2 regions of the Ureibacillus sp. FSL K6-3587 genome follow, and region 1 is predicted to be linked to the other one. Evidence: riboswitches for the same ligand, from Rfam matches in the RefSeq annotation. Region 1 holds a riboswitch; the other holds the start of a gene.
The links. Region 1 has a riboswitch for cobalamin ahead of NSS77_RS15310 (energy-coupling factor ABC transporter permease). Riboswitches for the same ligand answer to the same signal wherever they lie in the genome.

Region 1 (7,178 bases):
GTTATCGAAATTGAAATCGTGACGGGACCAATAATAGATTGAAAAATGGCACCTTCTATAGGGTTAGTTGAAAAATTGAGTAAAATGACTAGTATACTTGAAATTAGAAATACCACTGGAATAAGCAATAACTTCAAATATAGACGAATCGGAACTTTTCCGATTATTAAAGTAATAACTGTCATGATGCAAAATATGAATATGGATGTAAGAACATTTTGAAATACGATATTCAATATTAATGGAATAAGAGAAAATCCCATTTTTTCGATTGGGTGTTTATTTCTTAAAGGTGATTGATAAGCGAAATATTCTAACATTCTCATTTCTGTATCTCTGCATTTCCGCCCCTATTCCGGCCTCGCATATATCCTATAAAGTAACCAATGAACCCTGCACCGATTGCTCCTTGTAGTACGAATAATAAACTTTCTATTTCACCACTAGGAGGCTCCCAAATACTTGAAAACCATGGTTCATAGGATTGGTTCAGTGCTGTAATTAATTCTTCCGCTTCTCCGTCTGCACCGCCGTATTCTGCATTTCCATTGAAAATCAGCGGGACAATCATTAAAAAAATGATCAAAACTAATAAAAGCATATTCTTTTTTAACATCTTACTTCACCTCCTGAGGTTTCTTTAGTACTTGAAGTAACTTTAATTCTCTTTCGTTGTATTTCAATAAGAAATTCATCACCATTACTGAAATCAATCCTTCAATAATTGCTAATGGTACCTGTGTAACAGCGAATACGCCAGCAAACTTTACAAATGAAGCGAAAATTCCACCAACTTCAGATGGAAAGGCTAGTGCAAGTTGAATAGATGTAATGACATATGTACCTAAATCTGCCAATGTTGCTGCTGAGAAAACTGCTAGAGTAAAGGGCAAACCGATCCTATTGAAGCCTTTAAATACTCCATAGGCGATAAAAGGTCCAGCAATCGCCATCGAAAACGCATTGGCGCCAAGCGTTGTTAAACCTCCATGGGCTAATAATAATGATTGGAATAATAACACGATGGTACCTAAAACACTCATTACAAATGGTCCAAATAATACGGTTCCTAACCCAACACCCGTAGGATGAGAACAACTTCCAGTAACCGAAGGAATCTTTAATGCGGATAATACAAAAGTGAATGCACCCGATAAACCTAGTAATAACTTCGTCTCAGCATTTCTCTTTACTAAACTACTCATTTTCTTTAATCCAATGATTAAAAAAGGGAATGTAAGGAGCCACCAAAATATTGCCCACTTGATTGGTAAAAAACCTTCCATGATATGCATAGCAAAAGCTGTATTAGGAATGATTAATAATACTACTAGAAAGTAAAGTATTTTGATTGAGACTTTCATAAAATTCCTCCTAAAATGAAAATTTGAAAATAAAAAAACACTGCCAAACTAGCAGTGTCCCACAATAAGACATAATAATCCAATCATGCCTATTCGTGTACCTATCCTCGTAGGACACTACCATCCACTCCATACGGCAGGTCTCCTGGCTTAGATTCATCGCTCCAAAATCGCCTTCCCATTTTCACAGTGGCATTTGATTTTGAGCTCCTCTTCACAGTGGCGGGACCGCACTAGATTTTCACTAGTTTCCCTATTAAGCTAATTTTCATTAGCACCGTATGGAATATTCAATTGTTGAAATTTAATTGCATTGTAGCATATAAATTCAAAAATTTCTATATCTTTGTAAATAGAATTAAAAATTTGACAACTCATTTTTTCTTTCAGCCATTACAAAATTAAGATTTTTGCTTTCTTTTGTATCAAAATAGATAACCTATTTAAAATTTTTAGAAAAAAGTAGTACAAACCGGGATTGCTTGTACTACAAATGTTCGTATTCATTGGATTATAGTGGAATATTTCCGTGTTTTTTCTTAGGTCTTGATTCTTCTTTATTTTCAAGCATTTCTAATCCTTGAATTAACTTAATGCGCGTTTCTCTTGGATCGATGACGTCATCCACCATTCCAAGTGAAGCAGCAACGTAAGGATTTGCGAATTTTTCTTTATATTCTTCAATTTTTTCTTGGCGTGTTTTTTCTGGATCTGGGGAATTGGCAATTTCGTTTGCAAAAATGATATTTGCCGCACCAGCAGCACCCATTACAGCGATTTCTGCATTTGGCCAAGCAAATACAAGGTCGGCACCGATGGATTTAGAGTTCAATGCCACGTATGCACCGCCGTATGCTTTACGTAAAATGACCGTAATTTTTGGCACTGTTGCTTCAGAATAAGCATACAAGATTTTTGCACCGTGACGGATGATACCGCCATGTTCTTGTTTAACGCCTGGGAAGAATCCTGACACGTCTTCAAATGTAATGATTGGAATATTGAATGCATCGCAAGTGCGAATGAATCTGGACGCTTTGTCGGATGAATCGATATCAAGTCCTCCAGCTAAAGCTTTAGGCTGGTTACATACAAGCCCTACTGAATAACCTCCAATGCGTGCAAATCCAACAACGATGTTTTTTGCAAATTCTGAATGCACTTCCATGAAGGAACCTTCATCCACCACTTGTTCCACCACTTTACGCACATCATATGGACGAGTTGGTTCGATTGGCACAACGTCAATTAATTCAGGACGCCAATCATCGCCTTCCGGACGTGGCAAGCGAGGTGCTTTTTCTTTATAGCTTTGCGGTAAGTAGCTTAACAATCTTCTGATTTGTTGGATTGCTTCTTCTTCGGATGGTGCACGGAAATGAGCGTTACCGCTGATGGAGTTATGCACTTTTGAACCGCCTAAATCTTCTGACGAAATTTTTTCTCCTGTTACCGCTTCAATTACTTTTGGTCCTGTAATGAACATTTGGGATGTTTTATCCACCATTAAAATAAAGTCTGTAATCGCTGGAGAATATACTGCCCCACCAGCACAAGGACCCATGATGACGGAAATTTGCGGAATCACTCCGGAATAAATGGAGTTGCGATAGAAAATATGACCATATCCGTCCAATGAAAGTACCCCTTCTTGGATGCGGGCACCACCAGAGTCGTTGATACCGATGAATGGCGCACCGTTTTTAGCAGCCAAATCCATCACTGTCGCAATTTTTTTCGCATGCATTTCACCTAGTGCTCCACCAAACACTGTGAAATCCTGAGCAAATAAGTATACAGGGCGTCCATTGACTTTACCATAACCTGTTACAACCCCGTCACCAGGTCCTTTTTGTTCGCCCAAGCCGAAATCCGTTACACGGTGCTCGATGAAAGGATTAATTTCCACGAATGTGCCTTCATCCAGCAATAATTCAATACGTTCGCGGGCAGTAAGTTTTCCTTTTTCATGCTGTTTGGCAATACGTTTGTCGCCACCGCCTAAATAAATCTCTCTTTTTCGGTCATACATTTCATCAATTTTGTCTAACATGTCCATTATTCATTAACCCCTTTTCCACTTTTTTCATATAGTTCATATAAAACTCCAAAACTGTCTTTTGGATGAATGAAACATGCTTCTGCCCCACCGGCAGCTGGAATTGGTTCTTCAGAAAGAAGACGTACTCCCTTTTCTTTTAATTCCGCCATTTTTTCGCGAATATTATCAACTTTGAAACAAATGTGCTGAATTCCTTCGCCGCGTTTTTCAATATGATTATAAATTGCTCCTTTTTCGCTTAACGGTTGCAACAATTCAATATGGACGTTACCGGCATCAATGAATGCCACACGCACATTTTGTGTTGGAACCTCTTCGATTCTTTCTAGTTTTAAACCTAACACTTCAGTATAATATTTCACTGATTCGTCTAGGTTTTTGACGGCTATACCTATATGATCGATATTTTCCATGATGACACCCCTTCTGTTATAGTACATAACCTATTGTAACGAATTTGCGAAAATTACGCTACGTACTTGAGAAATTTTTCAAATTTGATAAACTAAAAATATGAAAAAAAGGAGAGAGCGAGAAAATGAGCAATAAAAAAATTCAAAAAGTGGTCGTATATGCGATGATTGCAATTATGTTACTCTCAACATTGGCATTCGGATTGTCATTTTTCTAATAACCGGTAGCGATTACAAGTCAGTAATCGCTATTTTTTATTTCAAAAAAATTTTCCTCAACCATCTTTATACTGTATCATAACAGATCTATTTAAAAAATTTCCGTAAAATAATAAAATTATATGATTTCTGAAAATAGAGGACGCTTTTTCAAGAAAAATTACAAAATGCAGAATCCGCAATACTATTATTAAGAACATTTAGTATGCGGATTCTTTAATTGTTACATTAGACTTCGTCGCAATATTCCTCAAAATAAGCCTGCAAATTGGTAATGACAGACATTACATCATGCCCTTCAATCTCATGACGGCCGATATCCGCCACCACTTTGCCGTCTTTTAATAGAACAAAAGCCGGGGATGAAGGGATATGCTCTTCACCGAAATGCGCACGTGCCGCTGCTGTCGCTTCTTTATCTTGTCCCGCGAAAACGGTCACTAGATGATCAGGGCGTTTATCGTAATGAATTGCATTTGCTGCCGCTGGACGGGCGATGCCACCCGCGCAACCGCATACAGAGTTGATCATGACAAGGGTTGTTCCAGGACGTGCAAAGGCTTTTTCCACCTCTTCAGGCGTTCTTAATTGCTCATATCCCGCACTCTCTATTTCCGCACGGGCTGTTCTGATAATTTCCTGCATAAATAAATCGTAATCCATCATGTCATTCATTCTCCTTTCAACTATACATTTTAGCATAGAGGACTAAAGAGGTCATTGCAAATAAGAAAAGGAAGAACTGAAATGATCTTTCCATGGATTACGGTTTAATATCACCCAAAATCCGGAAATAATTGATGAATTCCTTGAGTAACCGTCAGTTTTCCTTGCAAAATTTCTTCTTCCAATTGCTTGACCAATTCTTTGTTTTCTTTCTTTCCGAAAAACGAATCGATTAAATGGTCATGAATCATGGAATAGAACCAATCGCTAGTCTGTTCCCTTCTTCTCGTATACCAATAACCGGATTCCTTCATTTGTTTTTCGAAGGATAATATCATTTCCCAAACTTCTTTTAATCCGGTTTTTTCATAGGAAGAGACGGCAAGGGCCTGGGATTCCCAACCAGGAGTGGATGGTTGCAAGAAATGCAAAATTTTCCGGTATTCCCGAACCGTATTTTTCGCTTTCTCCACATTGTCTCCATCCGCTTTATGGACAACAATTCCATCCGCCAATTCCATAATCCCTTTTTTCATTCCTTGCAGTTCGTCCCCTGCTCCGGTCAAAACAAGCAGAAGGAAAAAGTCCACCATTCCGCGCACATAGGTCTCACTTTGCCCTACTCCGACCGTTTCAATGAGGATCACGTCATATCCTGCCGCTTCGCATAGCAGCATCGTTTCTCTCGTTTTCTTATGCACACCGCCAAGAGTGCCGGCGCTTGGAGATGGGCGAACGAAAGCATTTTCATGCCGGCTCAAATTTTCCATCCGCGTTTTATCCCCTAAAACGCTTCCGCCGGAGATGCTGGAACTCGGGTCAATGGCAAGGACTGCGACCCTTTTTCCCATGTTGCAGAGCATTGTGCCGAAAGCTTCAATAAAAGTGCTTTTTCCTGCTCCTGGAACGCCGGTGATGCCGATCCGTACACTATTGCCTGTATAGGGGAGCAGCTCTTGCAACAGTTGTTGGGCCATAATTTTATGTTCCGGATTGGAGCTTTCGATCAATGTGATCGCTTTGGAAAGAGAAGTGCGCTTTGCTTCGCGCACTTCACCCGCTAATTGGTGTATATCAATTTGCTGTTTTTGCTTTTTACGAAACTTTTTTGGGGCGACATAAGTCATCCCGTCATGTTTGCTTTCAACGCCTTTCATGACATTCAAAGCAGTCTCTTCAGCGTTCTTTTCCTCCATCATTCGGACACTTCCTCATATCCTAAGCGTCGATAAATTTCTTCAATGATCTTAATGGCAGCGACAGGAATCACTGTACCTGGTCCGAAAATCGCAGATACGCCTTTTTTATACAGGAATTCATAATCTTGTGCAGGGATTACTCCGCCGACAACAACGATGATGTCTTCTCTACCCAATTTTTTCAATTCCTCTATCAATTCCGGCACTAATGTTTTGTGACCTGCTGCCAATGAAGACACACCTACGCAATGAACGTCATTTTCCACCGCCATTTGGGCCGCTTCTTGCGGAGTCAGGAATAATGGAGAAATATCCACATCGAAACCAAGATCCGCATAACCTGTTGCAACGACTTTCGCACCGCGGTCATGTCCGTCTTGTCCCATTTTGGCAATCAGGATCCGTGGACGACGGCCTTCATTTTCCAAGAATTCTTCCGTCATTTGTTTTACTTGTTCAATCAACTCATTGTCGGAGAAGTTGGATGAATATACGCCGGAAATGGAGCGAATCACTGCTTGGTGGCGTCCGCATACTTTTTCGATGGCGTCGGAAATTTCTCCAAGGGTTGCACGGGCTCTAGCTGCATCTACTGCAACCGCAAGCAGATTTTCTTCTCCAGTGGCAGCCGCTTTTGTTAGGCGCTCAAGATGTCTTTGCACTTCTTCTTCATTTCTTTCTGCCTTAATTTTATTAATACGTTCAATTTGTTTTTGACGTACAAGGGTATTATCGATATCCAAAATATCGATTGGTTCTTCGTAGTCTAGCGTATATTTGTTCACGCCGACGATCGTTTCCACTTTTGAATCGATTTTTGCTTGGCGTTTGGCGGCAGATTCTTCCACTTTCATTTTTGGTAAGCCTGTTTCGATGGCTTTTGCCATGCCGCCAAGGTCTTCGATTTCTTTAATTAATTCCCAAGCGCGTTTTGTCAACTCATCTGTCAATTTTTCAACATAGTAAGAACCGCCCCATGGATCGATGACTTTTGTCATCAATGTTTCTTCTTGCAAGAATAATTGCGTATTGCGGGCAATGCGGGCTGAGAAGTCTGTTGGCAACGCAATCGCTTCATCAAGGGCGTTTGTATGCAAGCTTTGCGTATGGCCCATTGCCGCAGCATTGGCTTCAATCAACGTACGTGTCACGTTGTTGAATGGATCTTGTTCTGTCAAAGACCAGCCGGAAGTTTGGGAGTGAGTTCTAAGTGCCAAACTTTTTGGATTTTTCGGATTGAATGTGCTCATCATTT
Region 2 (7,178 bases), 1.7 Mb from region 1:
CACTAATCTTCGTATATTGACGATTTCTTTGTTCAAAGAAATCCGTTTTTGTTTCATCAAAATTATCTACATATGCACGAATCCATTTCATTGGATTATTAATATGCATTGCGTATATTTCACTTAATCCTATCATTCGTAACATTTTATTCGCTCTATATTTAATAAAACCTTCCATTTCATCTAAATCAATGCCTTCTACACCATTTAACACATAGTGAGACCATTCCACTTCCAATTCTACAGAATTTCTAAATTGTTCATAAACCCAATCAGTAAAATGTTTTGTATTTAGCTCTGGATTTTCTCCCAATGTTGCCCGAACTAATTCACAAATAAAACGACCGTGTTCTAATTCATCTCGGTTAATGTAACTAATCATTGTAGATGTTCCAACCATTTTGTTTTGGCGCGCTAAATTATAGAAGAAAGCAAAACCTGAATAGAAGAATAATCCTTCAAGTATTGTGGAATATACTAATGTTTTTAATATATTTTCTAAAGATGGCTTCTCGACAAATTGATTATATATCTCCATTATATTTTGATTACGTTTAAGTAAAATCGGATCACTTCTACCAATTTCAAAAGCTTCATTTTGTTTATCTAACGATACTACGGAAGATAATATATAAGAATAGCTTTCATTATGCACTGCTTCTTGTTGTGCAATGACAGCTAAAATAGATTGTACTGATGGATCTGTGGCATATAAGGATGTGAGTAGAATGGTCCTTGTTTGCGATGAATCTAATGTCGCTAAAAGGCTAATTACTTTTAAAAACGTATCTTGTTCCTCCGTTGATAACATTGGAAATTCCTTCACATCATTCGACATATTCACTTCATCAGACTTCCAGAAATTACTTAACAAGCGTTTATATGTTTTATACCAATGCGGATACTTAATATTATTCCAATTTAAAATACCACTCGATTTTCCTCCAAACAGTGCAGTTGCTCGATTTGGATTCATTGGATCTAATGTTTTTACCTTTTCAAGCAAGTTTGGTGACATCTTTAACAATCCCTTCTATCCATTTTTTTACGATTTTTTCTTGACTTCCTCTAGGAGATTGTTCAATTTTTAAAGGTTCCCAACGACTATTGTAGAATCTTGCTAATTTCACAGCCGCCAAGCAAAATAATTCATCGCCCCCAAACTGAGTATCACCAGTACCAAATACTGCAATATTTTTTGGTTTATAGCCTATTTCCCATACAAAATCCTTAACTTCAATAGGTAATGCACCCTTTGCCCATGTAAAAGTACCAATAAATATTAAATCGTACATTTTAAGATTGATTGGCAAATTGACTCCGATTCGATGCATATCCACTTGAAATTTCTTTTCTTTTAATACTTCCTCAATAATTTCTGCAACTTCTTTTGTATTTCCACTATAAGATAAATAAGCTATTAAAGCCTTCAACTTTGACACCACACACATTCTTCTACTTCATTCGATGTAGAGCGAACATAATAGGTTGTTTTTAAACCTGATTTCCATGCTTGAAAATGCAGATCTAGCAGCACTGATGCCTTTATCGTGTTTGGAACATAAATATTAAATGAAATGCTTTGATCAATATGTTTTTGACGAGCAGCATTTTGTTTGATTGACCATCTTTGGTCCACAATATAAGCTGAACGGCGATAAATATTATACGTTTTATGATTTAAATCAGGTGCAGTTGTCGGAATTCGGTAATCCTTTTTCTCCTCAATATAAAAAGGTTTAAAGATAGGATCAATACTAGCGGTGGAACCTGCAATAATCGAAGTTGTCGCATTAGGTGCAATGGCCATTAAATATCCATTTCGAATTCCATATTTTTTAACATCTTTTTGAAGTTGCATCCATCGTTCGTCTGTATAACCTTTATAAATAAAATACTCACCAGAACTCCATTTACTTCCTTCAAATAATGGATAACTGCCCTTTTCTTTGCTTAACTCCATACTGCTTCGAATCGTGTAATAAGCTATTTTTTCATAAAGTTCATCTGCATATTGTACTGCTTCTTCTGATTCCCATTCAATATTCTTCAAAGCTAATAGATGATGCCAACCAAATGTTCCAAGTCCAATGGCCCGGTATTTTTTATTCGTGATTTCTGGTTGTTTAATTGGCAGCGTATTAATATCAATTACATTATCTAACATGCGAACTTGAATTTTAATCAAACGTTCTAAAACATTATCAGGTACAGCACGGCCTAAATTGATAGAACTCAAATTGCAAACAACAAAATCACCAGCTTTATATTTTTTTACAATTATATTTTCGTTTTCGATATATTCTTCAATAAATTCTGTTGGAGATTGATTTTGCGCAATTTCCGTACATAAATTTGAACAGTAGATCATACCTTGATGGGAATTGGCATTTTGGCGGTTGACTTCATCACGATAAAACATAAACGGTGCGCCAGTTTCTAATTGGGATCTCATGATTCGCTTCATAATATCTATTGCTGGAATTCTTTTTTTGGAAGAAAGATTGGCTTGAATACATTCTTGATACTTTTTACGCCACTGTCCATCGCCCTTCTTTTCATCATAGAAGTCTTCTAGCGAGTAACCCATCACTTGTTTCACTTCATATGGATCAAATAAATACCAATCTCCCCGTTTTTCTACCTGTTCCATAAAATAATCGGGTATACATACTCCTGTATATATGTCATACGCACGCAACCGTTCATCACCATTATTGAGTTTCAAATCAAGGAAATCTTCTATATCACGATGCCATACATCTAAATACACACTAATAGCGCCTTTTCTTGTACCAAGCTGATCAACACTGACTGCTGTATTATTTAATTGCTTAATCCATGGTATAACACCACTTGACATGCCCTTGTATCCTTTGATGGAACTACCTCTTGCACGAATTTTCCCCATATAAACACCGATACCGCCTCCATTTTTAGAAAGCTGGGCAACATCGCTATTACTATCATAGATTCCTTGTAAGCTATCATTTACAGTATCAATAAAGCAGCTAGATAACTGCCCATGTGTTTTTCCGGAATTTGCAAGTGTTGGGGTCGCAACAGTCATATACAGATTGCTTAAAGCCCAATACGCTTCTTTTACATACTCATTTCTCATGGATTTTTCTTCGTCTTGCATAAGGTACATCGCAATAATCATCCAGCGTTCTTGTGGCAATTCATAAACATTTTTCTCATAATCCGTTGCTAAATAACGGGTTGCCAAAGATAGAATAGCTGGATATGTAAATAACAAATCATGTTTAGGTTCAATAAATGATTCAAAATACTCAATGTCTTGTTTTGTATATTTCATTAATAACTTTTCGGAATAGATTCCTTTTTCGGTCAATATCCGAATCAAATCATAAAACGATCCATAAGTACGATTATGATTAAATTCATATCCTCTGTTTCTTGCTGCTTTATAATAAAGATTTTGTAAAAAAATTCTTGCTGCAATATAGGTCCATTCTGTATTTGCTTCATCAATATTTTCAAGAGCATACTTAATTAAAAGATCTGCATCTCTCTCATCGAATGGATTGGTTACTCCTGCTTTTCGAATCTTCTCTTTGTATTGGTCTGATGCCAACTTGAAATCATTAAAAATACGATCGATGAATTCAGAAAGTGTTTCCTGTTCAATACTTTGATTTCTTGTCACCTTAATTCCTCCCTAAAAATAAAAAATCCGTCATTCTCGGGGAATAGACGGAAAAAGGAAGAATACGACAGAAATAAAACATATGTAAAATATATCTTTTCCTATCGTTTCTCCTTCTCACACCCCGAAGAATAGAAACTACAAAGTATGGCAGGTCTCCTGGCTCGTGTATCCTCCTACTATAGCCCTTCCCGTATCGTCACCTTTCAGTAAATCGATACAGTGGTTTGCTAATTCGTCCACACTTACAGTTGCGGGGGCAGCTCCAGATTCTCACTGGATTCCCTATTAAGGTATTAAAAATTACCACCATAACTTTATACTCAACATTTTGTGTTATTAAATTTTAAACTACACAATATATAGTGTATGTTATCATATAAAATTCATGCTTACAATCTTAAAAAGTAAATCTAAAATATTTACAAATCGTTTTCATCTAGTATTCTCTTAACTAACTTGCCATATATATATAAATTTGGGCTATCTATAAACTATTTATTTAGTTTTTCCATAAGATTTGCTGATAAAAGGGATTTCTTCGGTTTTAGTTAATTTATTCGCTTCGATTGCCAGTACAAAAAATACATTCGCTAAAAGTCCTAAAAACTGAAATAAAATTTCCGGCACTTCTCTCTCTTCGCTTACTTTGTGTAAAGCACGATAGCTCTTTTTCGCTTCACTTCGACAAATATGCAATCGCGTCGCCAACTCAGAACCTTGTGGCAAAACGAATTGCTTATTTGTCTCGCCTGCTCGTTCGACAAAATCATCATATACAGATTCCAGCCACATTAAATTTTCTTCTGTAATCGCTAAACGCCCTCTTACAGATCCATTTGCATGATAAGCTAGCGGTTGGATTTTTCTTAAAATTTGAGTGATTTCTTCAAACTTATGTTCATTTTTGCTTACACTTATGCAATCTCCTATTTTTGTCGTTAAGCTGTCTGTCATAATTTCATAATCTACCAAGCAACTTTTCTCCCGCATAAACGGATAACTAATATAACGCCAGTCTTTTGCCATAGATATCTTCCCTCCCAAAAAGAAAAACTGCTGATTAGTATATCCGATGTGGTGCAATCATGTAAAGTTTTGTTATACTATTGCATTTATTAAATGATTTATGCTAGATTATAGTTAATTTCATATCGAGGGTGTTTAAGTGCTCTTCTTGGAAGAGGTAAAAGGAAAACTAGTGAAAATCTAGTACAGCCCCCGCTACTGTGAGGATGGATGAAACTAACAATAACCACTGAATGTTACATTCGGGAAGGGTTAGGAGTAAGAGGAAGTCCGAGTCAGGAAGCCTGCTTAAACACTTTGCAAACGTCTTTTCGGGTGGGAAAAGAACGGGTGCAAGCAAGTCATGCTTTTTTGTGCTTTTTAACGCTTTCACGCCTGTATTCCCACTTGGGATACAGGCTTTTTATTTTGGTTTAATGTGTGGCCACACTAAACATATAAAAAATTTTATAGAAAAGGAGATTTGTGATGAATCAATTCACCAAATTGCTACTACCCATATTGCTTTTATTATTTTTAACAGCTTGTAATACCGATACTGCCAACAATGATGATGAAAATTCGACAAATCAACCATCCGAACAAGCTAAACAATCGGCTTATCCGCTGACGGTGACAGATGGCCGTGGTAAGGAAATTACCATTTCGGAAAAACCGAAACGTATTGTTTCGACTGCTTTAGCTGTCGATGAATTGCTGGTGGATTTAGTACCTTCTGAAAATCTTGTAGGCGTCACAGCGATTTCTAGTGATCCAGCGATTTCCAATGTTGCAGGCAAAACCGATTCAATTGAAACGAAATTTGAAACCGTAACAGCCGAGCAAATTTTAGCATTAAAGCCAGATTTGGTGATTATTCCTTCTTACGTTAATCCAGATGTATTGAATCAATTAGAAAATGCCGGAATTACAACATTCCAAGTCATCGATGACACTTCCTTTGAAGGTATTTTAAAAACCGTTGAAACGCTGGGGAAAATTGTCGGAGAACAAGAAAAAGCGAATAACTTAATCGCGGATATTCAAAAACGAATCGATGCATTAAAAGAAAAAGCGGACAAAAAAGAAAATAAACCCCGCGTTCTTTATTACACGGAATACTCCTCCAGTGTGACAGACAATACCACAATCGGTGAAATGATTAAATTAGCCGGCGGAATTAATGTTGTATCGGAAGCAGGGATTGTAGGCGAATCCTACCCTGACTACCCGGAAATTTCAAAAGAGGTATTGGTTCAATTAAAACCAGATGTGATTTTTACAACTGCCTGGGGGTCTACTACAAACAATGGGGAGCCGGCTTTCGTAACAGAATGGAAAAAAGACCCTGCACTAAAAGACGTGCCAGCTATTAAAAACAATAAGATTTATGTGCTAGACAGCGCCAATGTAACCACTGCCTCCCACTATGTAATCGAAGGAGCAGAAGAAATGGCTGCGATTTTATCTAAGGAGTAACAAAAGATGAAGCAACTGAAAATGCCCGTCTTTTTTATCGCCAGTTTTATATTATTTCTATTCAGTATCGTCATCGCCACGAGTTTCGGTGGCGTGACGATTCCCCTTTTTGAAACCGTTCAAGTTTTTTTGGCTAAACTTCCTTTTTTCTATTTTGAAACGGACTCTACCTTTGAACAGATTTTGCTTTATATTCGCTTGCCACGTGTCATTGTAGCAAGCATTGTTGGTGCCAGTTTAGCTGTGTGTGGGGTGGTCATGCAAAGCTTATTCCGCAATCCGATGGCAGAACCGGGCATCATTGGCATCTCATCAGGAGGCTCTTTAGGAGGAGTCATTGCTATTTATTTTGGATTATCCCATATCAGTACCTTTTTTGTTCCTGTCTTTGGTTTTTTAGGGGCTCTCCTCACTTTGCTTCTTGTCTATATCATTTCTACATCAAACGGCAAAACATCCATGTTAACTCTTCTTTTAACAGGGGTCGCCATCAGTTCGTTCATTTCCGCTTGCAGTTCTCTTATTATTACATACGCGAGCTACGGCCAATTGCAGCAAATTCTATACTGGCTTATGGGCAATTTAAATGGACGGGATTGGGATGATGTAAAGCTGTTAATCCTCCCTTTTATCCTTTGCAATATTCTCATATTCAGCTACCGCAAGCAGTTGGATATTTTATTGCTTGGGGAAGAGGAAGCGAAAAACTTGGGCATCCATGTGCAACGGACACGCACCATTTTATTAATTAGCGCTTCTTTATTAACAGGGGTTTGCGTCTCTTTGACTGGCGCCATCGGATTTGTCGGCTTAATTGTTCCTCATATGATTCGCTTGTTGATTGGGCCAACCCATCGTTATTTGATACCAACCAGTCTGATAGGTGGTGCATTATTTTTAACATTGGCTGACTTAATCGCGCGCCTCGTTATTCGCCCAGCTGAAATTCAAATTGGGATCATTACTGCATTCTTAGGTGCTCCATATTTTATTTTCTTAATATTGCGCCAGAAAAAAATGG

Region 2: linked by a shared signal. The riboswitch ahead of NSS77_RS06980 (ABC transporter substrate-binding protein) and the one ahead of NSS77_RS15310 (energy-coupling factor ABC transporter permease) in region 1 are both predicted to bind cobalamin.

Annotation. Positions count from the first base shown of each region.
Region 1 covers NZ_CP151969.1:3,105,186-3,112,363, forward strand. Annotated here, with positions in the region: gene cbiQ (cobalt ECF transporter T component CbiQ) at 1-326, opposite strand, end outside; gene NSS77_RS15305 (energy-coupling factor ABC transporter substrate-binding protein) at 323-616, opposite strand; gene NSS77_RS15310 (energy-coupling factor ABC transporter permease) at 618-1,364, opposite strand; cobalamin riboswitch at 1,482-1,661, opposite strand; gene NSS77_RS15315 (acyl-CoA carboxylase subunit beta) at 1,876-3,423, opposite strand; gene mce (methylmalonyl-CoA epimerase) at 3,423-3,839, opposite strand; gene prli42 (stressosome-associated protein Prli42) at 3,965-4,057, shown strand; gene NSS77_RS15330 (BrxA/BrxB family bacilliredoxin) at 4,287-4,733, opposite strand; gene meaB (methylmalonyl Co-A mutase-associated GTPase MeaB) at 4,835-5,923, opposite strand; gene scpA (methylmalonyl-CoA mutase) at 5,920-7,178, opposite strand, start outside.
Region 2 covers NZ_CP151969.1:1,420,694-1,427,871, reverse strand. Annotated here, with positions in the region: gene NSS77_RS07000 (ribonucleotide-diphosphate reductase subunit beta) at 1-1,018, opposite strand, end outside; gene NSS77_RS06995 (flavodoxin) at 999-1,451, opposite strand; gene NSS77_RS06990 (ribonucleoside-diphosphate reductase subunit alpha) at 1,430-3,670, opposite strand; cobalamin riboswitch at 3,802-3,999, opposite strand; gene NSS77_RS06985 (hypothetical protein) at 4,169-4,699, opposite strand; cobalamin riboswitch at 4,820-5,006, shown strand; gene NSS77_RS06980 (ABC transporter substrate-binding protein) at 5,168-6,157, shown strand; gene NSS77_RS06975 (iron ABC transporter permease) at 6,164-7,178, shown strand, end outside.